Regions from separate parts of the Streptomyces sp. NPDC044106 genome, predicted to be linked through region 1. Evidence: riboswitches for the same ligand, from Rfam matches in the RefSeq annotation. Region 1 holds a riboswitch; each other region holds the start of a gene.

Region 1 (5,214 bases):
GCGCGGCGGTGAGCGCCCTGGCGCGCTCGGCGTCCCCGCGGGCGACCGCGTCCAGGACCTCGGCATGCTCGGACCAGGACTCGGCCGGCGCCGCCGGACGGTCGACGACGTACATCCAGGCGGTCTTCTGCCGGAGCTGGGTCAGCAGCGCGCTGAGGCCGGGGCTGCCGGACGCCTGGGCGAGCGTCTCGTGGAACCAGCCGCCCAGGGACCGCAGATCCTCCCCCTGGCCACTCCCGGCGCGCTCGCGGCCCATCCTGACGAGACCGCGCAGGACCTTGAGGTGGGCGTCCGTGCGGCGCTGCGCGGCGCGTGCCGCGGCGAGCGGTTCGAGCAGCGTCCGGACCTCGAGGAGGTCCGCCGCCTCCTGCTCCGTGGGCTCCGCGACACAGGCACCCGCATGTCTGCGGGTGACGACGAACCCCTCGGCCTCCAGGGTGCGCAGGGCCTCGCGGACCGGGACGCGCGAGACGCCGTAGCGGCGCGCGAGGAGGTCCTCGGTGAGCCGGCCGCCTCTTTCGTGGACACCGGCGACAATGTCGTTCCGAATGGCCGTGCATACCGAATGCGCGGGAACACGCATGACCGGACCTCCGCCTTCATCCCCGCGAAACGCGGTCGACCGACGCTCGTTCAGTGACTCTATTGCAGAGCGTCGGAATTTCCGACGGCGGTCCGGAATTCGTGGATATCTTTTGGCCAAGGGCCCTGCGAGGAGAGTTCCGGGGGTCCGGGGATGCGGAGGGGCGCAAGGACGAAAGCCCCGGCTCGGGAGGAGCCGGGGCTTTCGTGGAGTGCTGCGGGAGCCGTGCAGTCCGTCGCTCAGACGTTGACGCCGTGCGAGCGGAGGTAGGCGATCGGGTCGATGTCCGAGCCGTACTCCGGGCCGGTGCGGGCCTCGAAGTGGAGGTGCGGGCCGCTGGAGTTGCCGGTGGAGCCGGAGAGGCCGATCTGCTGGCCCGGGGTGACCGTCTGGCCGACGGTGACACCGAGGGACGACATGTGGCCGTACTGGGTGTACGTACCGTCGTTCATCTTGATGACCACGTTGTTGCCGTAGGCGCCGCCCCAGCCCGCCTCGACCACGGTGCCGGAGCCGACCGCGTGGACGGCGGTGCCGGACGCGGCATGGAAGTCGATGCCGGTGTGGCTGCCGGAGGACCACATGGCGCCGCCGGTCTGGTAACCCGTGGAGACGTACGAGCCCGCGACCGGGGCGACGTAGGTGTTCAGGCGCTTGCGCTCGGCCTCGCGGGCGGCGCGCTCCTTGGCCTTGCGCTCCTTCTCGGCCTTCGCCTTCGCCTCGGCCTCGGCCTTGCGCTTCTCCTCCGCGGCCTTCTTCTTGGCGGCCTCTTCGGCCTTCTGGGCGGCAGCGGCGTCGTCGGCGGCCTGGCGCTGCGCGGCGGCCTGCGCGTCGATGCTCTCGGCGAGCGAGTCGCCGACGGATATCGCCTGGGTGAGGCCGGTGTGCTCGACGGCCGCTTCGTCGGCGGCGGCCAGCGCGGGGGCGGCGAGGCCTCCGATGACACCGGTGGTGGTGAGCGCCGCGACACCGGCGACGTTCGCGGTGGTCCGCGTGAGGCGGCTCGGACGACGGTGCTTCCCGGTGGCACGGGTGAACGCCATGTGGCGGGTGATCCTTTCCTTCCCTCTCGCCTACCGGGTTAGCTGACGGGTTCGGAGCAGGAAGGTCTCCTACGGGTCCCTCACCTCGCGGCAAGGTGCCCGATTCACCCCAGGGGACATGTGGGTCCCCGGCTCCCCTGGCTCGCGCCGTACGGGGACTCGGCGATGACTGTCCGGTGCCGCGGATGCGGCGTGGTGCGCGACGAACAGCCGGACCGACGCTAAACGGGGCCTCTTTCAATCCACAAACAGAACGCGACTTTTGTAGCGCACGCCACACGGCAGACAGGCAACCACCATATGAATCCGGACATATGAGGACCCCGGCGGCCGAAGCGGTCGCCGGGGTCCCGAAATGTCCTGACTGTCACTCAGTCCACGCGGGCCTCACTCGGCCCGGGACCTCGCTCGGCCCGGAACCACACTCAGCCCGTGACCACGCTCACGTCGCCGATCCCGAGGGCCCTGACGGGCTCCTCGATCGTCGCGGCGTCCCCGACGAGGATCGTCACCAGGCGGTCCTCGGGGAAGGCGTTCACGACGGCCGCGGTGGCCTCCACGGTGCCGGTGTCGGCCAGCCGCCGGTACAGCTGCGCCTGGAAGTCGTCCGGCAGGTTCTGCTCGACCTGGTCGGCGAGCGTGGCCGCGACCGAGGCGGCCATCTCGTACTTGAGCGGGGCGACGCCCACCAGATTCTGCACGGCCACGTCGCGCTCGGCGTCGGTAAGGCCCTCGGCGGCGAGGGTGCGCAGCACCTTCCAGAGGTCCCCGAGCGCCGGCCCGGTGTTCGGGGTGTCCACGGAGCCGCTGATGGCGAGCATCGCGGCGCCCGTCCCGTCCGGCGCCGAACGCAGCACCTGGCTGAACGCCCGCACCCCGTAGGTGTATCCCTTCTCCTCGCGCAGCACCCGGTCGAGGCGGGAGGTGAGGGTGCCGCCGAGGCAGTACGTGCCGAGGACCTGGGCCGGCCAGACGCGGTCGTGCCGGTCGGCGCCGACGCGGCCGATCAGCAGCTGCGTCTGGACCGCTCCGGGGCGGTCCACGATGACGACGCGGCCGTGGTCGTCGGCGGTCACCTGCGGTACAGGGCGCGGCTCGCCCGCGGAGCCGGTCCAGGCGCCGACGGTGTCCTTGAGGACGGCGTCCAGGTCGATTCCGGTCAGGTCGCCGACCACGACGAGGGTGGCCGTGGCGGGCCTGACGTGCTTCTCGTAGAAGGCGCGCACCGCCGCCGAGTCGATGGCCGCGACCGTCTCCTCGCTGCCCTGGCGCGGACGGGACATGCGCGAGGTCGGCGGGAACAGCTGCTTGGAGAGCTCCTTGGCGGCGCGGCGCGCCGGATTGGCGGCCTCGTGCGGGATCTCGTCCAGGCGGTTGCGTACGAGCCGTTCGATCTCGCCGTCCGCGAAGGCGGGGGCCCGCAGGGCGTCGGCGAGCAGGCCGAGCGCCTTGGGGAGCCTGGAGACCGGGACCTCGAGGGAGACCCGCACGCCCGGGTGGTCGGCGTGCGCGTCGAGCGTGGCGCCGCAGCGGTCGAGCTCGGCGGCGAACTCCTCGGCGGAGTGCTTGTCAGTGCCCTCGTTGAAGGCCCTCGCCATGATCGTGGCGACGCCGTCGAGGCCTTCGGGCTCGGCGTCGAGCGGCGCTTCGAGGTGGATCTCGACGGCGACGACCTGCTGGCCGGGGCGGTGGCACCGCAGCACGGTGAGGCCGTTGGGCAGCGTGCCGCGCCGGGGTGCCGGGAAGGCCCAGGGCTTGGCCGCGCCCGCCTGGGGCTGTGGGTGGAACTGCATCGTCGTCGCGGCCTCGGTCACTTCGCCGCCTCCTCTTCCTCGGCGTACTCCATGCCCTTTTCGCCCTCTTCGCCTTCTTCGCCGTCGTCGGCGACGGTCACGGGTTCGTAGACGAGCACCGCGCGGTTGTCCGGTCGCAGGCGCGCCGCGGCGACCTCCTGGACCTCTTCCGCGGTGACGTCGAGGACGCGCTGCACGGCGGTCAGGGCGAGCTGCGGGTCGCCGAACAGGACGGCGTACCGGCAGAGTTCGTCGGCACGGCCCGCGACCGTACCGAGCCGGTCCAGCCACTCGCGCTCCAACTGCGCCTGGGCGCGCTCCATCTCCTCCGGAGTGGGGCCTTCCGCGGCGAGGCGGGCCAGCTCCTCGTCGACGGCGGCCTCGATGACGGGGACCTCCACGTCGCCGGAGGTCTTCACGTCCAGCCAGCCGAGCGAGGGCGCCCCCGCGAGGCGCAGCAGACCGAACCCGGCGGCGACGGCGGTGCGGTCACGGCGCACGAGGCGGTTGTACAGCCGGGAGGACTCGCCGCTGCCGAGGACGGTGAGGGCGATGTCGGCCGCGTCGCACGCGCGCGTGCCGTCCTCGGGGAGGCGGTAGGCGGCCATCAGGGCGCGGGCCGGCACATCCTCCTCGACGACCTCACGCAGCTCCTTGCCGATGCGCTCGGGCAGGGCGCCGTCGCGCGGCGGCTGCTTGCCGTCGTGGCCCGGGATCGAGCCGAAGTACTTCTCGATCCAGGCGAGCGTCCGCTCCGGATCGATGTCGCCGACGACCGAGAGGACGGCGTTGTTCGGCGCGTAGTACGTGCGGAAGAACGCGCGCGCGTCCTCCAGGGTCGCCGCGTCGAGGTCGGCCATGGAGCCGATCGGCGTGTGGTGGTAGGGGTGGCCCTCCGGGTACGAGAGGGCGGTCAGCTTCTCGAAGGCCGTGCCGTACGGGACGTTGTCGTAGCGCTGGCGGCGCTCGTTCTTGACGACGTCGCGCTGGTTGTCCATCGACTCCTCGTCGAGCGCCGAGAGCAGCGAGCCCATCCGGTCGGCCTCGAGCCACAGGGCCAGCTCCAGCTGGTGGGCGGGCATGGTCTCGAAGTAGTTGGTGCGCTCGAAGCTCGTCGTGCCGTTGAGCGACCCGCCCGCGCCCTGGACCAGCTCGAAGTGGCCGTTGCCGTGCACCTGCTTCGAGCCCTGGAACATCAGGTGCTCGAAGAGGTGGGCGAGGCCGGTAAGCCCCTTGACCTCGTGGCGGGAGCCGACGTCGTACCAGAGGCAGACCGCGGCGACCGGGGTCAGGTGGTCCTCGGAGAGCACCACGCGCAGGCCGTTGGCCAGCCGGTGCTCGGTCGCTGTCAGGCCGCCGGAGCCGGCCTCGGCTGTGGCCGTGTGACCCATGGGCATGTACGTCCCTTCGATCGCTGGATCATCGCTGGATCAGAACAATTGCTGCCAGTCCTGCCACTGTATGCAAGCGTGTCAGCACCTGACGAAGTTCCCGCTCCGCCCTCGGCGTAGTCACGTGTGACGCCCCCGGTGCACGGGTCGTGGTCTGCGATGTCAGTGGGACAGTCCACAATGGTCGGCGTCAGAACCCGCACATGTTGGTGAAGGAGCCGCAGCAGCGATGGCCCGCCGCAGCACGAAGACCCCGCCGCCCGACGACTCGTACGAGGAGAAGATCCTCGACATCGACGTCGTCGACGAGATGCAGGGCTCCTTCCTCGAGTACGCGTATTCGGTCATCTATTCCCGCGCCCTGCCGGACGCCCGCGACGGCATGAAGCCGGTGCACCGCAGGA
Region 2 (5,214 bases), on a different contig from region 1:
GGCCATGCTTCGGCTGCGCGGGGCCTGCTACTCCGCGGAGCGGAAGCGCGGGAACGCGCTGCGTCCGGCGTAGACCGCGGCGTCGTCGAGGATCTCCTCGATGCGCAGGAGCTGGTTGTACTTGGCGACGCGCTCGGAGCGGGCCGGGGCGCCGGTCTTGATCTGGCCGCAGTTGGTGGCGACGGCCAGGTCGGCGATGGTGACGTCCTCGGTCTCGCCGGAGCGGTGCGACATCATGCACTTGAAGCCGCTGCGCTGGGCCATCTCGACGGCGTCCAGGGTCTCGGTCAGCGAGCCGATCTGGTTGACCTTGACGAGCAGGGCGTTGGCCGAGTTCTCCTCGATGCCGCGGGCCAGACGCTCGGGGTTGGTGACGAACAGGTCGTCGCCGACGAGCTGCACCTTGTCGCCGAGCTGCTCGGTGATGGTGTTCCAGCCGGCCCAGTCGTCCTCGAACAGCGGGTCCTCGATGGAGACCAGCGGGTAGGAGGCGACGAGCTCCGCGTAGTACTCGGTCATCTCGGCGGCCGAGCGGGACTTGCCCTCGAACTCGTAGGAGCCGTCCTTGTAGAACTCGGACGCGGCGACGTCGAGGGCGAGCGCGACCTGCTCACCGGGGACGTAACCGGCCTGCTTGATGGCCTCGAGGATGAGGTCGAGCGCGGCGCGGTTGGAGTCGAGGTTCGGGGCGAAGCCGCCCTCGTCGCCGAGGCCGGTGGAGAGGCCCTTCTCCTTCAGCACCTTCTTGAGGGTGTGGTAGACCTCGGTGCCCCAGCGCAGGGCCTCGGAGAACGACTCGGCGCCGATCGGCGCGATCATGAACTCCTGGATGTCGACGTTCGAGTCGGCGTGCGACCCGCCGTTCAGGATGTTCATCATCGGGACGGGCAGCAGGTGCGCGTTCGGGCCGCCGAGGTAGCGGAACAGCGGCAGGTCGCTGGCCTCGGAGGCGGCGTGCGCGACGGCGAGCGAGACGCCGAGGATGGCGTTGGCGCCGAGCGAGCCCTTGTTGTCGGTGGCGTCCAGGTCGAACATGGCCTGGTCGATCAGGCGCTGCTCGGTGGCGTCGTAGCCGACCAGCTCCGGGCCGATCTGCTCGATGACGGCGAGGACGGCCTTCTCGACGCCCTTGCCCTGGTAACGGTTGGGGTCACCGTCACGGAGTTCGATGGCCTCGAAGGCACCGGTGGAGGCACCGGACGGGACGGCGGCACGACCGGTGCTGCCGTCGTCGAGGCCGACCTCGACCTCGACCGTGGGGTTGCCTCGGGAGTCCAGGATTTCCCGGGCTACGACGACGTCGATGGACGGCACGAGCATCTCCTTCTGGGATGTGACGCGTTTACGCGAGCCGCTTCGGCCCTGCGTCTCCTGAGCCTAACCGGCTCCGGGCCTTCAGCCAGCCGACCGCCCGTCCCGTGGGACGGACAAGAGGCCAAATCCCCGGGAATCAGGACGGAGGACCACGTTTCTACTCGCTAGTAGCGAACACGCGGCGAACACGGAGTCGTCGGTCGCGACGCGTCCGGGGACGTTTCCGGCGGCGGACATGGCCCCGCCCCGGTGCGTACGGGGGATACGCGCACCGGGGCGGGGAGCCCGTGGGGACGGGGGCGGCCGTGCGTCCGCCGAAGCACGGCCGGGTGGGGCCGCAGCGACTAGCTGAGGTGCAGCTGCTGGCCCGGGTAGATGAAGTCGGCGTCGCTGATGATGTCGCCGTTCAGCTTGTAGACCTTCTGCCAGCCGCCCTTGACGTGGTGCGACTCGGCGATCTTGGACAGGGTGTCGCCCGTCTTGACCTTGTACTCGCCGTCACCCTTCTTGACCGTCTTGCCGGTCGGGGTCTCGACGGTCTTCTTGGACTCGGTCTGCGGCGCGGGCTGCGGCTTCGGAGCGGCCTGCTGCTGCGGAGCCGCCTGCTGCTTGGGCGCAGCCTGCTGCTGCGTCTGCGGCTGCGGCTTCTGCTGGCGCTGCTGCTGCGGGGCCTGCGTCTGCGAGCCGCCGCCGCTGCTGGGCGAGGCGCCCGAGAGGCCGACGCCGCAGGACGGCCAGGCGCCCTTGCCCTGGCTCGCGAGGACCTTCTCGGCGATTTCGATCTGCTGGGCCTTGGAGGCCTTGTCGGCGGTCGGCGCGTACTTCGTACCGCCGTACGCGGCCCAGGTGGAGGGCGAGAACTGCAGACCACCCTGGTAACCGTTGCCGGTGTTGATGGACCAGTTACCGCCGGACTCGCACTGGGCGACGGCGTCCCACTCCTGGCCGGTGGCGGCGTTGGCCGAACCGGCCGCCATCAGCGGGGCGGCGACAGCGGCGCCGGTCACGCCGACGAGCGTGGCGACACGGGTGGCCTTGGACGGGCGACGGTGCTTGCCCTTGCCGGAAAGCAGCATGAGTTGATCCCCTACACCGACGCCTGCGAGGTGAGCTGTCGGGTTCGGGCCGATGTGGTTGCCCGGTCGCCCTCCTTGAGCGCGACTTCACCCCTAGCCGTTCCCGTCCGTCCCGCGGCGCAGCCTGATGGCTGCTCAGCCGCTCGACGGACGGAACCGGCGCAAACCTTGGTTCCCCCGCTCCTGCCCACGGCGCTCGAAGCGACGACTGTTCCCGTCCGGCCGTTGGCAGGATTCGGCGTACCGACCGGCGGGGCTCACCAGTGGCGAGCGGTGACGACGGTAATCACGTCTTCCACACAATTTCAAAGACGATCACGGCTTCTGAGACCCATGTCTCACTTACGCCAAACCGGGCATATGACGCGAAGGCCCCGGCCGACTCTTCGTCAACTACCGTTACTTTTCGCCCAGATCGAGGCTCTGACCGGGAAGAATGAGGTCCGGGTCGGTGCCGACGGTCTTCTTGTTCTCGGTGTAGAGCTCGTGCCAGCCGCCCTTCACGTCGAGGTCGTCCGCGATGCGCGAGAGGTTGTCCCCCGAACGCACCGTGTACGTCCCGTCGGCGACCGCGCCGGTGCGCTCCTCGCCGCGCGAGGCGTGCCGTCCGGGACGGCCGCCGGCGCTCTCGCTCTCGTCCGCGCGGTCGCCGCGGTGGCGACCGGAGGAGCCGTCGGAGCCCTCCGAGGGGGCCGTCGCGCCCTCGGAGCCGGGCGAAGTGCCGCCCTCGCCGCCGGACTTGCCCGAGCCGTCCGGGCCGCCCTCGCCGTCCTCCTCGTCCGCCCCGCCCTTGCCGGGATCGGCGTCCGTACCGGACTTACCGCCCTTGCCATCCTTTTCGCCGGACTCGTCGTGATTCTTCTCTCGCGCGTCGGCGTCGGTCCCGGGCGTGTCGCTCGCGTCGTCGGAGGGGTCGTCCGAATCCGCCGCGTCCGCCGAACCCGCCGGGTCCGAGGGCTCGTCGGACCGTTCGTCCTTCTTCTCGGAGTCCTTGGACCCCTTGGCGTCCGCCGAATCCTTGGGAGCCTTGGAGTCCGAGGAGTCCGACGAGCCGGACGGCTCCTGCTCGATGGGGGCGCCCGGGTCGACGTCGGCCGCGGCGCCGCCGTCGGTGAGTCCGGCGATCGGGGCACAGCTCGGCCAGGCGGCGGTGCCCTTCGCGTCGAGGACGTTCTCGGCGACGGCTATCTGCTGGGACTTGGAGGCCTGGTCGGCGCTGGGCGCGTAGGCGAGGCCGCCGTGGCTCTCCCAGGTCTCCTGGGAGAGCTGGAGTCCTCCGTAATAGCCGTTGCCGGGGTTCGCGCTCCACGCGCCGCCGCTCTCGCACTGGGCGAGCTTGTCCCACGTGTCGGTGGAGGCGGCGCTCGCGCTGGTGGCGGCGAGCAGCGGGATGGCGATGGCTGATCCGGTGACGCCTGCCGCGACGATGAGAGCCGGGGCCTGGCGGGGGCGTCGGTGACGACCTTGACCGGAGAGCATGCGGTTGCCTTTCAGGAGACTGCAGCGAACGGCTGGGGCGCCCGGGGGCGCCCAAGTCGTCGTGAACGTAGCCGCAGTCGAACGCTTGTCACAAGTCGATGCAGCGGAGATCACGTGAACATCACAGTCGTGACGGCCCGTCAGCCGGGCCGTCACCGCTGTGCGTCTGTGAACTCCACCGGCAGCGTGCGCAGTCCCCGCATGATGAGCCCGCCACGCCACCGCAAATCGGCGGGTTCCACCGCGAGTTGCAGGTCGGGAAGGCGTCTGAGCAGCGTCGCGAGGGCGGTCCTGCCCTCCAGGCGGGCCAGCGGGGCGCCGAGGCAGTAGTGGATTCCGTGCCCGTATCCGAGGTGTTGGTTATCACTGCGCGAAAGGTCGAGGGTGTCGGGCCGGTCGAAGCGGGCCGGGTCGCGGTCCGCGGCGGCGAGCACCACGAGGACGGGGTCGCCCGCGGCGATGTCCTCGCCGCCGATGGTGAGCGCCTCGGTCGCGAACCGCCAGGTGGCGAGCTCCACGGGCCCGTCGAAGCGGAGCAGTTCCTCGACACCGGTCTCTAGGAGCCCGGTGTCGCCATCCGCCAGCGCCCGCTGCAGCCGCTCGCGCTGTTCGGGGTGGGTGAGGAGCGCGTACAGGCCGTTGCCGATGAGGTTGACGGTGGTCTCGAAGCCGGCGAAGAGAAGGATGAAGGCCATGGCGGCGGCCTCGTTCTCGGTGAGGTGCTCGCCGTGGTCGGAGGCCTTGATGAGGCCGGAGATGAGGTCGTCGCCCGGGTCGAGGCGCTTCCTGTGGATGAGCTCGGCGAGGTAGCCGCGCATCTTCTTCACCGAGCGGGCCACGCCGCCCCGGGGCCCGCCGCCGTGGCGGATCATCATGCCCGCCCAGTCGCGGAAGTCGTCCTGGTCCTCGCGGGGGACGCCGAGCAGGTCGCAGATGGCGTAGATGGGGAGGGGGAAGGCGAACTCGTGGATGAGGTCGGTGCCGCCCCGCCCCGCACCGTGCTCGGCGACGATCGAGTCGATGAGCCGGTCCGTCAGCTCCTGCACGCGGGGCGCGAACTCGGCCACGCGGCGCGGCGTGAACGCCTTCGCGACGAGCCGGCGCAGCCGGGTGTGGTCCGGCGGGTCGATGTTGAGCAGATGCGTCATCAGCTCGGCCTTGCGCTCACCGGGGATGCCGGTCTTGCCCTTGGCGTGCGCGGGCTCGTCGTGATGCGCCGGATTCTTGCTGAGCCGCTGGTCGGCGAGGGCGTCGCGCGCGTCCGCGTACCGGGTGACGAGCCACGCCTCGACCCCGCTGGGGAGCGTGGTGCGGTGCACGGGAGAGTTCTCGCGCAGCCAGGCGT
Region 3 (5,214 bases), on a different contig from region 1:
CTTGTGCTTCCTCAGCTCCGCCTGGCGGGCGCGGAGGCCGGCCAGGCGGTCGTCGGCCTCGCCGCGCAGCTGGCGCAGCTCCTGGAGCTGTTCGCGTACGTCGCGAAGGGCCACGGCCTGCCGACTGCCGGCCCGGTCGGCGAGTGACGCGCGGTCCAGGAACTGGGCCGGGTCGGAGGAGAGCACGAGTTGGACGGAGGGGTCGATGCCACCTGCGCGGTACTGCGCGGCGGCGTACGAACCGAGGCTGTTGCGGGCGGTGTTGAGCTTCTCTGTCGTGCGGGCCGCCTCGTCGCGCAGCTCGCCGAGCGATTTTTCGGCCTTTTCGGCCTTCTCCTTCGCGCCGTTGTACTTCTCGGTCGCCGTCTCCGCCTCGCGGTAGAGCGCGTCGACCTTGGACTTCACCTCGGTGGGGCTGAGCTGCGGGTCCGCGTGCCCCGTGCCGTCGAAGGCGGTGGCCGAGGCGGCTCCCGCGAGGGCGAGGGTGGCGGCGGTACGGACTGTGCTGCCGCTGAGCGAGCGCTGTCTGGGCTTGCGGTGCGCTGCCACGAAGAGGGGCTCCTTACGTGTCCGGCGGCGACCCGCACAGGGGGAGCAGGCCGCCGCCGGGTTTCTCGGCGGTGGTGACCGACGGCCGTCCCGGACCGGACGGCGTTGGGGAGCCGGTCACCTGAGGAAGGACGCTAAACCTGACCGTCACGGGTTGGTGACGGATTGCGCGCAAGTGGCGGAAGCGGGCGGCCCAGTGACCGCCCGTGACCGGGTCGCTCGCGGGGTAGTTGTCGCTTCGGGTGTGGCTGTGACCGATGGCTCGATTGCGGTGTGCCTGTCGCGGAGTAGTGGTACAGGGGCGGTTATCGGGAGCGCCGGACGCCCCGGCTAGGCTCCGGCCTCATGGACCTACTCATCCATCTCTTCGTCGGCCTGCACATCATCGGCATCGCCTCGCTCCTGGGTGGTTTCCTGACCCAGATGAAGCAGATGGGCCAGGGTGTCGCCCGTTTCAACTTCGCGATGCTGCACGGTGCGCTCGTCATGCTCCTGACCGGTGTGGTCCTGGTGGGCCTCAACCAGGCGGACGACAACCCGGTCAACAACGTCAAGATCGGCATCAAGCTGGGCCTGCTGATCGTGATCCTCGCGCTGGTCTATGTGAAGCGGGACGAGGAGAAGGTCGACAAGAGCGTGTTCGGCGCGGTCGGCCTGCTGACCATCGCGAACATCTTCATCGCGGTGCTGTGGACGTAGGGTTTCCGCCTCTATGCGTTTACGCGTTTCCGCCGCTACGCGCGCGTGGCCCGCACCCTCCGGGGATGCGGGCCACGCGCGCGTAGCGGGTGCTTTCCGTTGCGAGGGGTGCCGTCGGGCGGGATGCCGTGGGGCGGCCCGGCGCCGTTACGCGGGGCGCACCACGCTGTGGATCGGCATGTAGTAGATCGACTCGACGCGGACGTTCGCGCCCGGCTTGGGGGCGTGGATCATCTTGCCGTTGCCGATGTAGATCCCCACGTGGCTGATGTCGTCGTAGAAGAAGACCAGGTCACCGGGTTTGGCGTCGGCGGTCTTCACAGTCGTGCCGACCTTCACCTGGTCCCAGGTGGTGCGCGGCAGGGAGATTCCGGCGGCCTTCCACGCGTCCTGGGTGAGTCCGGAGCAGTCGTAGGAGTCCGGGCCGGTGGCGCCCCAGACGTACGGCTTGCCGATCTGGGCCTGCGCGAAGGCGATCACTTTGGCGGCCTTGGTGGCGTAGCCGCCGTCGGTACTGCCTGAGCCCGCACCGGAACCCGAGCCGGAGCCGCTGCCCGCGTCCGAACCGGAACCGGAGCCCTGGCCCTCCTCGCGTTCCTTCTCCCCCTGGGCGGCCTCCGCCTTGCGCTTGCGCTCCGCCTCGGCCGCCTGCTGGCGCGCCAGCTTCTCGGCCTTGCGCTTGGCCTCCTGCTTCTTCTTCCGCTCGATCTCCGCGAGCCGCGCCTTCTCCTCCGCCGTCAGCTTCGACAGGAGTTCGCGCGCGTCGCCCAGCTTCTTCTGGACGGTCTGCTTGCTCGTCTTCAGGTCGTCCCGCGCATCGCTCAGGGTCTCGAGGCTCTTCGCGGCCTTCGCGCGCTGCCTGGTCGCCGACGCCTGCTGCGTCTGGTAGTCGTCGACCGCCTTCTTCTGGCGTGTGGTCAGCCGGTCCGCCAGGTGGTTCTGGTCGAAGTAGCCCTGCGGGTCGTCGGCGAGCATCATCGTGGCCGTCCCGGAGACGGCGCCGGTGCGGTACTGCGCGGCGGCGAACGAGCCGAGCTCCTTGCGGGCGTCGTTCAGCCTGTCGGTGCGCCTGGCCACGTCGTCGAGCAGCCGGTCGACCCGCTTGCGCTGCTTGTCGGTGTGTTCCTTGGCCGAGTTGTACTTCTGGGTGGCCACACCGGCCTGCTGGTAGAGCTCGTCGACCTTCTTCTGGACCTCTTCGAGGGTGGGCTTCGCCGGCGGGGAGGGCGCTGCCTGAGCGCTCTGCGACAGGAGGGCGACGGAGGTGAGGGCCGCCGTCGTGATGCCGAGGGCGGGGGCCGTGCGTAGGCCGGTCGAGCGGGTCCGCGGCTTGCGGTGCGACGCCAAGGGAGGCGACTCCTTCCGTAGACCGCCTACCGGGTTAGCTGTCGGGTTCGGGCGGATGGTACGGAAGGTTGCCCTACGGTCCCGTACTGCGTACGGGACCGATTCACCCCAAGTTTTCGGTGGGTCCCCGGCTCCGAACGGGTCGGACTCGGCGGAGGCCACCCGTTCCCGGCGGGTTCGCCGGTGGGGGACGAGCGGCCCGGGCAGCACGCTAGCCAACTCGTGTGGCCGCTGTGAAGGTTGATGTTCGATATGCCCGATACATTTTCGTGACTTTTCACGGCCTTGACGCGGTCATGCTGCACAGATGCGAAGCGCATGCGGAGCGTGACCGTCCGGAGGCGGGGGGTAGGCGAGGTGTGAGGTGACCGGAACCCGCAGCGGGTTGTCAGTGGGGCCGCCTAGACTCGGTAGGCGATGAGCAGCCTCTTTGACGACAGCTTCCTGGCGGACCTGCAGCCTTCCCGGGCCGCGGACGAAGCGCCCCCGCCGCCCCCCGAGGACAGCGCCCCGGAGCCCATTCCGGACGATCTGTTCGACGGGAAGTTCGACGCGCCCATGACCCGGGACGCGCACTACCGCGACGGCGCCCCGCGCCCGGTCATCGACCCGGCGACGCTCCTCGACGGGCTGAACGAGAACCAGCGCGCGGCCGTCGTGCACGCAGGATCCCCGCTGCTCATCGTCGCCGGTGCCGGTTCCGGCAAGACCCGCGTACTGACCCACCGCATCGCGTACCTGCTCGCCGAGCGCGGTGTGCACCCCGGCCAGATCCTCGCGATCACCTTCACGAACAAGGCCGCGGGCGAGATGAAGGAACGCGTCGAGCAGCTCGTGGGCCCGCGGGCGAACGCGATGTGGGTGTCGACCTTCCACAGCGCCTGCGTCCGCATCCTGCGCCGCGAGTACAAGAAGCTGGGCTTCACGTCCTCCTTCTCGATCTATGACGCCGCGGACTCCAAGCGGCTGATGGCCCTGGTCTGCCGCGACCTCGACCTCGACCCGAAGAAGTTCCCGCCGAAGTCCTTCAGCGCCAAGATCTCGAACCTCAAGAACGAGTTGATCGACGAGGAGGACTTCGCGGGCCGGGCGGCCGACGGCTTCGAGAAGACCCTCGCCCAGGCCTACGCGATGTACCAGTCACGCCTCCGCGAGGCGAACGCGCTGGACTTCGACGACCTGATCATGACGACGGTCCACCTGCTGCGCGCCTTCCCGGACGTCGCCGAGCACTACAGGCGCCGCTTCCGGCACGTCATGGTCGACGAGTACCAGGACACCAACCACGCGCAGTACGCACTCGTGCGCGAGCTGGTCGGCCCCTCCGGAGGCGAGGGCGACGACCCCGCCGAGCTGTGCGTGGTGGGCGACGCGGACCAGTCCATCTACGCCTTCCGCGGCGCCACCATCCGCAACATCCTCCAGTTCGAGGAGGATTACACCGACGCGACGACGATCCTCCTCGAGCAGAACTACCGCTCCACGCAGACGATCCTGACGGCCGCGAACGCGGTCATCGAGCGCAACGAAAGCCGCCGCCCGAAGAACCTGTGGACCAACCAGGGCGCGGGCGCGCGCATCACCGGATACGTCGCCGACACCGAGCACGACGAGGCACAGTTCGTCGCCGACGAGATCGACCGCCTCACCGACGCGGGCGACGCCAAGGCCGGCGACGTGGCGATCTTCTACCGGACGAACGCGCAGTCCCGTGTCTTCGAAGAGATCTTCATCCGCGTCGGCCTGCCCTACAAGGTCGTCGGCGGAGTCCGCTTCTACGAGCGCAAGGAGGTCCGCGATGTCCTTGCCTACCTGCGCGTTCTCGCCAACCCCGAGGACGCGGTCCCGCTGCGCCGCATCCTGAATGTACCGAAGAGGGGCATCGGCGACCGTGCGGAAGCGATGATTGACGCGCTCTCGCAGCGCGAGAAGATCTCCTTCCCGCAGGCCCTGCGCCGCGTCGACGAGGCGTACGGAATGGCGGCCCGCTCGGCCAACGCCGTCAAGCGGTTCAACACGCTCATGGAGGAGCTGCGGACCGTCGTCGAGTCCGGCGCGGGCCCGGCCGTCGTCCTGGAAGCCGTCCTCGAACGCACCGGGTACCTCGCCGAACTGCAGGCCTCCACCGACCCGCAGGACGAGACACGCATCGAGAACCTCCAGGAACTCGCCGCCGTGGCCCTGGAGTTCGAGCAGGAGAACAGCCGGGCGGAGGGTGACGAGGGAGCCGCGGCCCCGGCCGGTACGCTCTCCGACTTCCTGGAGCGTGTCGCCCTGGTCGCCGACTCCGACCAGATCCCCGACGAGGAGGACGACGGCTCCGGAGTCATCACGCTGATGACCCTGCACACCGCCAAGGGCCTCGAATTTCCCGTCGTGTTCCTGACCGGCATGGAGGACGGCGTGTTCCCGCACATGCGCGCCCTCGGCCAGGTCAAGGAGTTGGAGGAGGAGCGCCGCCTCGCCTACGTGGGCATCACGCGCGCGCGGGAACGGCTCTACCTGACCCGGTCGTCCATGCGCAGCGCCTGGGGCCAGCCGTCGTACAACCCGCCGTCGCGCTTCCTCGAAGAGATCCCGGACGCCCATCTGGACTGGAAGCGGACGGGTTCCGTCGGC
Region 4 (5,214 bases), on a different contig from region 1:
GCCCTCGTAGGTGTCGCGGGAGACGAGGTTGTAGTGCGGCTGGAGCGCGACGTAGCGCGCGAGGCCCTCGCGGTCGGAGAAGTCGAGGGACTCCTGAAGCCGTTCCGGGGTGATGTTGGAGGCCGCGATCGCCCGCACCTTGCCGTCCCGCACCAGCTCGTCGAGGGTGCCGATGATCTCCTCGACGGGGACCGACGGGTCGTCGTAGTGCGTGTAGTAGAGGTCGATGTAGTCGGTGCCGAGACGGCGCAGGGACGCGTCGATGCCGCCCTTGACCGTGGCCGGGGAGAGGCCCTTGAAGTCGGGGTGGGCGCCGACCTTCGTGGCGAGGACGACGTCGGAACGGTTGCCGCGCTCGGCCAGCCACTCGCCGATGAGGGTCTCGGACTCGCCGCCCTTGTTGCCGTCGACCCAGGCGGAGTAGACGTCGGCGGTGTCGATGAAGTTGCCGCCTGCCGCGGTGTAGGCGTCGAGGACGGCGAAGGACGCCGCCCGGTCGGCGGTCCAGCCGAAGACGTTGCCGCCCAGGGCGAGCGGGGAGACCTCGAGTTCGGAAGCGCCGAGTGTACGGAGAGAAGTCATATGTCGCTCAACGTCCCCGACGGTATGCGAATTCCGTCAGGGACGAGGGTCGATCAGGGGTTCAGGCCCTTGCCCTGCAGCCAGGTCAGCGGGTCGATGCCCGTGCCGTCCGGGGTGTGGACCTCCATGTGCAGGTGGGGCCCGGTGACGTTGCCGGTCGCGCCGACGCGGCCGATGACCTCGCCCGTGGTGACCTTCTGGCCCGCGCTGACATTGAGCGAGGACTGGTGGCAGTACCAGACCTCCGTGCCGTCCTCGAGTTCGAGCACGGTGCGGTAGCCGTACGCGCCCGCCCAGCCGGCCTCCTTGACGGTGCCGGTGTGCACGGCCTTGAGCGGGGTACCCGTGGGAGCGGCGAAGTCCAGTCCGGTGTGGTGGCCCGAGGACCACATGGCACCGGCGTCACCGAAGTGTGAGGTGAGGGTGTACGACGAGGTGGGGATGGCGTAGCTCTTGGCGAGCTTGGCCAGGCGTTCGGCCTCGGCCTTCGCCTTGCGGGCCTCCTCCGCCTTCTTCTTCTTGGCGGCGGCCTCGGCGTCGGCCTTCTTCTCGGCGGCCCGCTGCTGGCCGGCGGCCTGCCGGGCGGCCTGCCGGGCGGTCGCGTCCTCGGCCGCGGTCCGTACGGCGGTGTCGGCCTGGTGCTGCTGGTTCTCGGCCTGCCGCATGATGCGGGCGCGCAGTGCCTCGCCCGCGTCGGTGGTGCCCTGCTCGGCGTCGGCGGTGCTGACACCGGCCGCGGTGAGCGGAGCCGCCGCGGCGGCGTTCGCCGTGGTGTCCGGGGAGCCGTCGGCCAGCAACGAGCCGACGCCGGGCAGCGACTCGGCGTCCGGCAGCGAGTCGGCGACGGTGTCCATGCCCGGCAAGTCGGGCATGGATATGGAGACCGGCGGCCTGCCGTCCTGCGCGGTGGCGATGCCGCCCGCGCCGACGGCGGCGATGACGCCCACGCCGAGGACGGTGGAGCTCCGGGCGAGCCCGCCACCGCTCTTCTTGTGCACACGGTGCCTGCCGCGGACGGGACGGACGGACTCCTCGGTGGGGTTCCACTCTTCGAAAGAGCCCTCGTCGTACGAGCCGAAGTCGTCGTCATTCGGTACGTACACGGCTTGGGGGGCAGGCCGGTTGGACGCCACTGGGGCGCGCTCCTTTCCTTCCTTCTCGCCTACCGGGTTAGCTGACGGGTTCGGAGCAGGAAGGTCTCCTACGAGCGTCTGGCGCGGGTGCACGGATGCACGAGGCGCAGAGGCCCGATTCACCCCAAGTTAGTGGTTCCCCGGCTCCCTTGCGGGATTAGGCGCGTGCGCGCGGAGCCGCCTCTAGTGACGGCTGGGACGACCGCGCTGCGTTATCGAACGTTAATAGACAGCGGGTCACTATTCCAAGCTGTTCCGATTGATCGTTAACGCTGTTCACCTGTACGTATGGGGACAGGAGTGGTCAGAACAGGGCGAGTTGACGACACTTCCTCACACCGGGCCGTGCACCGGAACTTCACACTCCCTTGACAACACGTCAGTTGTGATGCGGAGTGGCTCACTTCAATCACCGGCGGTGACGCCCGGATCTGTGACGTCCGGATCCCCCGCGACGGGCCGGCGCACCGCGAGCAGCGCCATGTCGTCGGTCATCCGGCCCCCGGTGTGCCGCCGCACCTCCTCCGCGAGCGCGGCGAGCAGGGCCCGCGGTCCCCCACGTCCGGGGAAGATCCGCCCGCCGAGCCGGGCCGCCGGATCGTAGAACTCCCCCGTCACGTCGCGCGCCTCCGACAGGCCGTCCGTGTAGAAGAGCAGCATCGCGCCGGGCGGGAACTCCGATTCGTCCGCCCGGTCCGGCCAGACCCCCAGATCGCCCATGCCGAGCGGCAGCGCGGGCTCGCTCGCCGACATGACGCACAGCCGGCCGTCCCCGCGCAGCAGCAGCGGCGCCGGGTGCCCCCGGTTGATCAGCCGTACGCGGCCGTCGGCGTGCCGGATCTCGGCGAGGACGGCGGTGGTGAACCCCTCGAACGCGTCGAGCCCGTCGCGCCGGGTGCCCTCGCGCGCGAGCGCCCGCTCCAGGCGCTGGGCCACCGCCTCCAGGGTGGTCTCCTGCTCGGCGGCCTCCCGGAAGGCGCCGATGACGACGGCGACCGCCGCGACCGCGCCCATGCCCTTGCCCCGTACGTCACCGACGATGAGCCGCACGCCATGCGGGGTGTCCTGCACCGCGTACAGATCGCCCCCGATGAACGCGTCGGCCTGCGCGGCCTCGTACCGCGCCGCGATGTCGAGCCCGCCGATGCGCGGGTCGGGCTCCGGCAGCACGGCGCGCTGGGTGGTCTCGGCGATGGAGCGGGCGTTGGCGAGCCGGTCGTTGCCGCGGCGGACGACGCGGTTGATGACGATGGCGAGGATTGCGACGGTCACCACGGTGATCACTTCGGTGACGGCCTCGACGCGGCTGTCGGCCCGGGCCCCGAAGTGCAGGAAGAGGACGGCGACGGTGGACGCGGCGCCGGTCAGGACGGTGCTGAGCAGCGAGTAGAAGGGGGCGGCGATCAGCGGGGCGGCCGTGTAGAGAGGGGCCGCGGTGAAGTCCGGCGGGGTCGCCGCGTCGTAGACGACGCCGACCAGCAGGAGCAGGAGCGGCAGGGCGCGGACGAACGCCCATTCGTGCGCGGAGGCACCCCTGTCGCCGGTTCCCGCTCGCTGCCCCACCGCTTGTCTCCCGCCGACTCCGCGCCCATCAACGCGCTCCACTCAGGGTTCCCCCGTCGGGGAGCGGGTGCGAGCCGGTGCGGTCCGACCGGGTTACGGAGGAGGGTCCCCAAGGCGCGCCCGGGGGAAGGGCCGGGAAAACACCTAGGACCCGGGAAAACACCTAGGGCCCGGAACCATTGCTGGTTCCGGGCCCTAGGTCTTGAGTAGCGGGGACAGGATTTGAACCTGCGACCTCTGGGTTATGAGCCCAGCGAGCTACCGAGCTGCTCCACCCCGCGCCGTTGAATGCAACTCTACGCCATCTGGAGGGGTGCGTCGAACCACTTCAGGCGTTGCCCGCGTGGGTGAGCGTCTCCCAGGCCACGAAGAGACCGTCCGTCCCCTCCGGCCGCCGGGCCACCGTGTACTTCTCGGTGTACGGCATTTCCAGATGCAGCCGCCCCCGCAGGTGGTTCAGGCCGACCTCCGTGTCGGGTCCCATGTCGCGCCGCACCCTGCCGCCGCACAGCCAGGCGGGCGCCCGCGCGCCCAGCTGGTACTTGGCGTGGAACTCGAAGGCGGCCCGCAACCGGTCCCTGACCTCCCCGTACAGATCGACGCCCTGGTGCCGGGCGGTCTCCGCCATGTGCGAGGCGGCGGCGAGCGAGTAGCTCGCGTGCTTGAAGTTGCGGCAGGTCTCCTGGGAGATCCCGTCGGTGAACGTGCCCTGCCCGAACCAGTACCTCTTCAGCTCGCCCGCCGTGTCGATGCCGCTGCCCTCCGGCGAGACGGGCAGCTTCCCGTCCGACTCCAGGTAGAAGTAGGCGGGCACGCGCGTCCTGAAGTGGTGCACGGCCTTCTCGAACGTGGCGTGGTCGTCGAGGAAGACGGCCATCGACATGGTCGCGTCGGCCATCACCAGGTCCCAGTTGCCGTTGAAGTCGGCGGAACCGTTCCTGACCTGGGGCAGGTAGGCGTTGCGCAGCATCCGCTCGAAACGCAGCAGCGCCCCGTCGCTCCAGCCGTCGTACGTGTAGCGCACGATCTCGGCGGCACGGGCCCATGACGAGGCGGCCCAGGCGGTCTGCAGCCCGGCGTTGGCCTCGGTGTGCCCGGTGATCCGCTTCGACCAGGCGTCCATGATCTGCACGGCCTTCTCGGCGTGCGCGCGCTCACCGGTGACGCTCCAGAGCAGCGCCTGGGTGTACGCGGCCAGGGCGTCCTCGCGCTCCTCGACGCAGCCCTGACCGGGGCGGGTGTCGGGCGGACAGACCACGACGTCGTACGGCTTCGCCGTGTAGTCCGCCGCGGCGAACCTGCTGCTCCGCATCTGCTCGAACGCCGCGAGCCAGGGCTGCTCACGCGCTCCGACGTGGGCGCGGACCCGGTCGAGCTGCTCCTTGCCGACCAGGACGCCGGGGTGGTTGAAGGCGAGGTCGAGGGGGCGGGCCGCGGCCGTACGGGTGTCCGGGCCGCCGGAGCCGCCACCGCAGGCCGCGGCGAGGGCGAGGAGGAGAGGGGCCAGGAGGAGGGCCAGGGCGCGCCGCCCTGTGCCGCGTACGGCTGCCGCCATGCTGCACCTCCGGTTCGGGGCCGGCTCGGGCCCCACCGCTGCGGGCCTCATTGCCCTGGCGTTCAGCCTGGCCCGGTGCTCGGGTCGGCGCACCGCCGGGCTGCTCCGTTCGGGCGGCTCGGCGCCGGAGGCGTGTGCCCTGTCCGGGTACGCCGTGTCCGGGTACGCCGTGTCCGGGTACGCCATGTCCGGGTGTGCCGTCCGCGCCCGGGTCCCGTCCTCCGTACGCCCGTCAGATGACCGGCGGCCGGCCGAGGCGGGTCAACCGCCAGGCCGTGCGCCAGCGCATGGGCCGGCGCTCGCCGCACGGTGTCCGCAGCCCTTCGACGAAGCCGGCGGCCCAGGCCTTCAGGCCGGGCAGGGAGCGGGTGCGGGCGAGGG

The links. A riboswitch is a leader RNA that binds a small molecule or an ion and turns the genes downstream of it on or off. The one in region 1 is predicted to bind cyclic di-AMP.
Region 2: another riboswitch for cyclic di-AMP. It lies ahead of AC07DI_RS05805 (transglycosylase family protein); the one in region 1 lies ahead of AC07DI_RS10335 (M23 family metallopeptidase).
Region 3: another riboswitch for cyclic di-AMP. It lies ahead of AC07DI_RS17565 (C40 family peptidase); the one in region 1 lies ahead of AC07DI_RS10335 (M23 family metallopeptidase).
Region 4: another riboswitch for cyclic di-AMP. It lies ahead of AC07DI_RS26545 (M23 family metallopeptidase); the one in region 1 lies ahead of AC07DI_RS10335 (M23 family metallopeptidase).

Annotation. Positions count from the first base shown of each region.
Region 1 covers NZ_JBWKFZ010000005.1:150,421-155,634, reverse strand. Annotated here, with positions in the region: gene AC07DI_RS10340 (GntR family transcriptional regulator) at 1-583, opposite strand, end outside; gene AC07DI_RS10335 (M23 family metallopeptidase) at 823-1,626, opposite strand; cyclic di-AMP (ydaO/yuaA leader) riboswitch at 1,639-1,801, opposite strand; gene AC07DI_RS10330 (M16 family metallopeptidase) at 2,052-3,440, opposite strand; gene AC07DI_RS10325 (M16 family metallopeptidase) at 3,437-4,816, opposite strand; gene AC07DI_RS10320 (DNA gyrase/topoisomerase IV subunit A) at 5,040-5,214, shown strand, end outside.
Region 2 covers NZ_JBWKFZ010000003.1:135,575-140,788, forward strand. Annotated here, with positions in the region: gene eno (phosphopyruvate hydratase) at 28-1,314, opposite strand; gene AC07DI_RS05805 (transglycosylase family protein) at 1,659-2,390, opposite strand; cyclic di-AMP (ydaO/yuaA leader) riboswitch at 2,395-2,595, opposite strand; gene AC07DI_RS05810 (transglycosylase family protein) at 2,790-3,869, opposite strand; gene AC07DI_RS05815 (cytochrome P450 family protein) at 4,022-5,214, opposite strand, start outside.
Region 3 covers NZ_JBWKFZ010000009.1:69,113-74,326, reverse strand. Annotated here, with positions in the region: gene AC07DI_RS17575 (C40 family peptidase) at 1-549, opposite strand, end outside; gene AC07DI_RS17570 (hypothetical protein) at 895-1,248, shown strand; gene AC07DI_RS17565 (C40 family peptidase) at 1,396-2,595, opposite strand; cyclic di-AMP (ydaO/yuaA leader) riboswitch at 2,604-2,759, opposite strand; gene pcrA (DNA helicase PcrA) at 3,013-5,214, shown strand, end outside.
Region 4 covers NZ_JBWKFZ010000014.1:263,832-269,045, reverse strand. Annotated here, with positions in the region: gene AC07DI_RS26550 (aldo/keto reductase) at 1-582, opposite strand, end outside; gene AC07DI_RS26545 (M23 family metallopeptidase) at 636-1,715, opposite strand; cyclic di-AMP (ydaO/yuaA leader) riboswitch at 1,727-1,889, opposite strand; gene AC07DI_RS26540 (PP2C family protein-serine/threonine phosphatase) at 2,121-3,278, opposite strand; tRNA gene AC07DI_RS26535 (tRNA-Met) at 3,486-3,559, opposite strand; gene AC07DI_RS26530 (alginate lyase family protein) at 3,607-4,833, opposite strand; gene AC07DI_RS26525 (glycosyltransferase family 2 protein) at 5,066-5,214, opposite strand, start outside.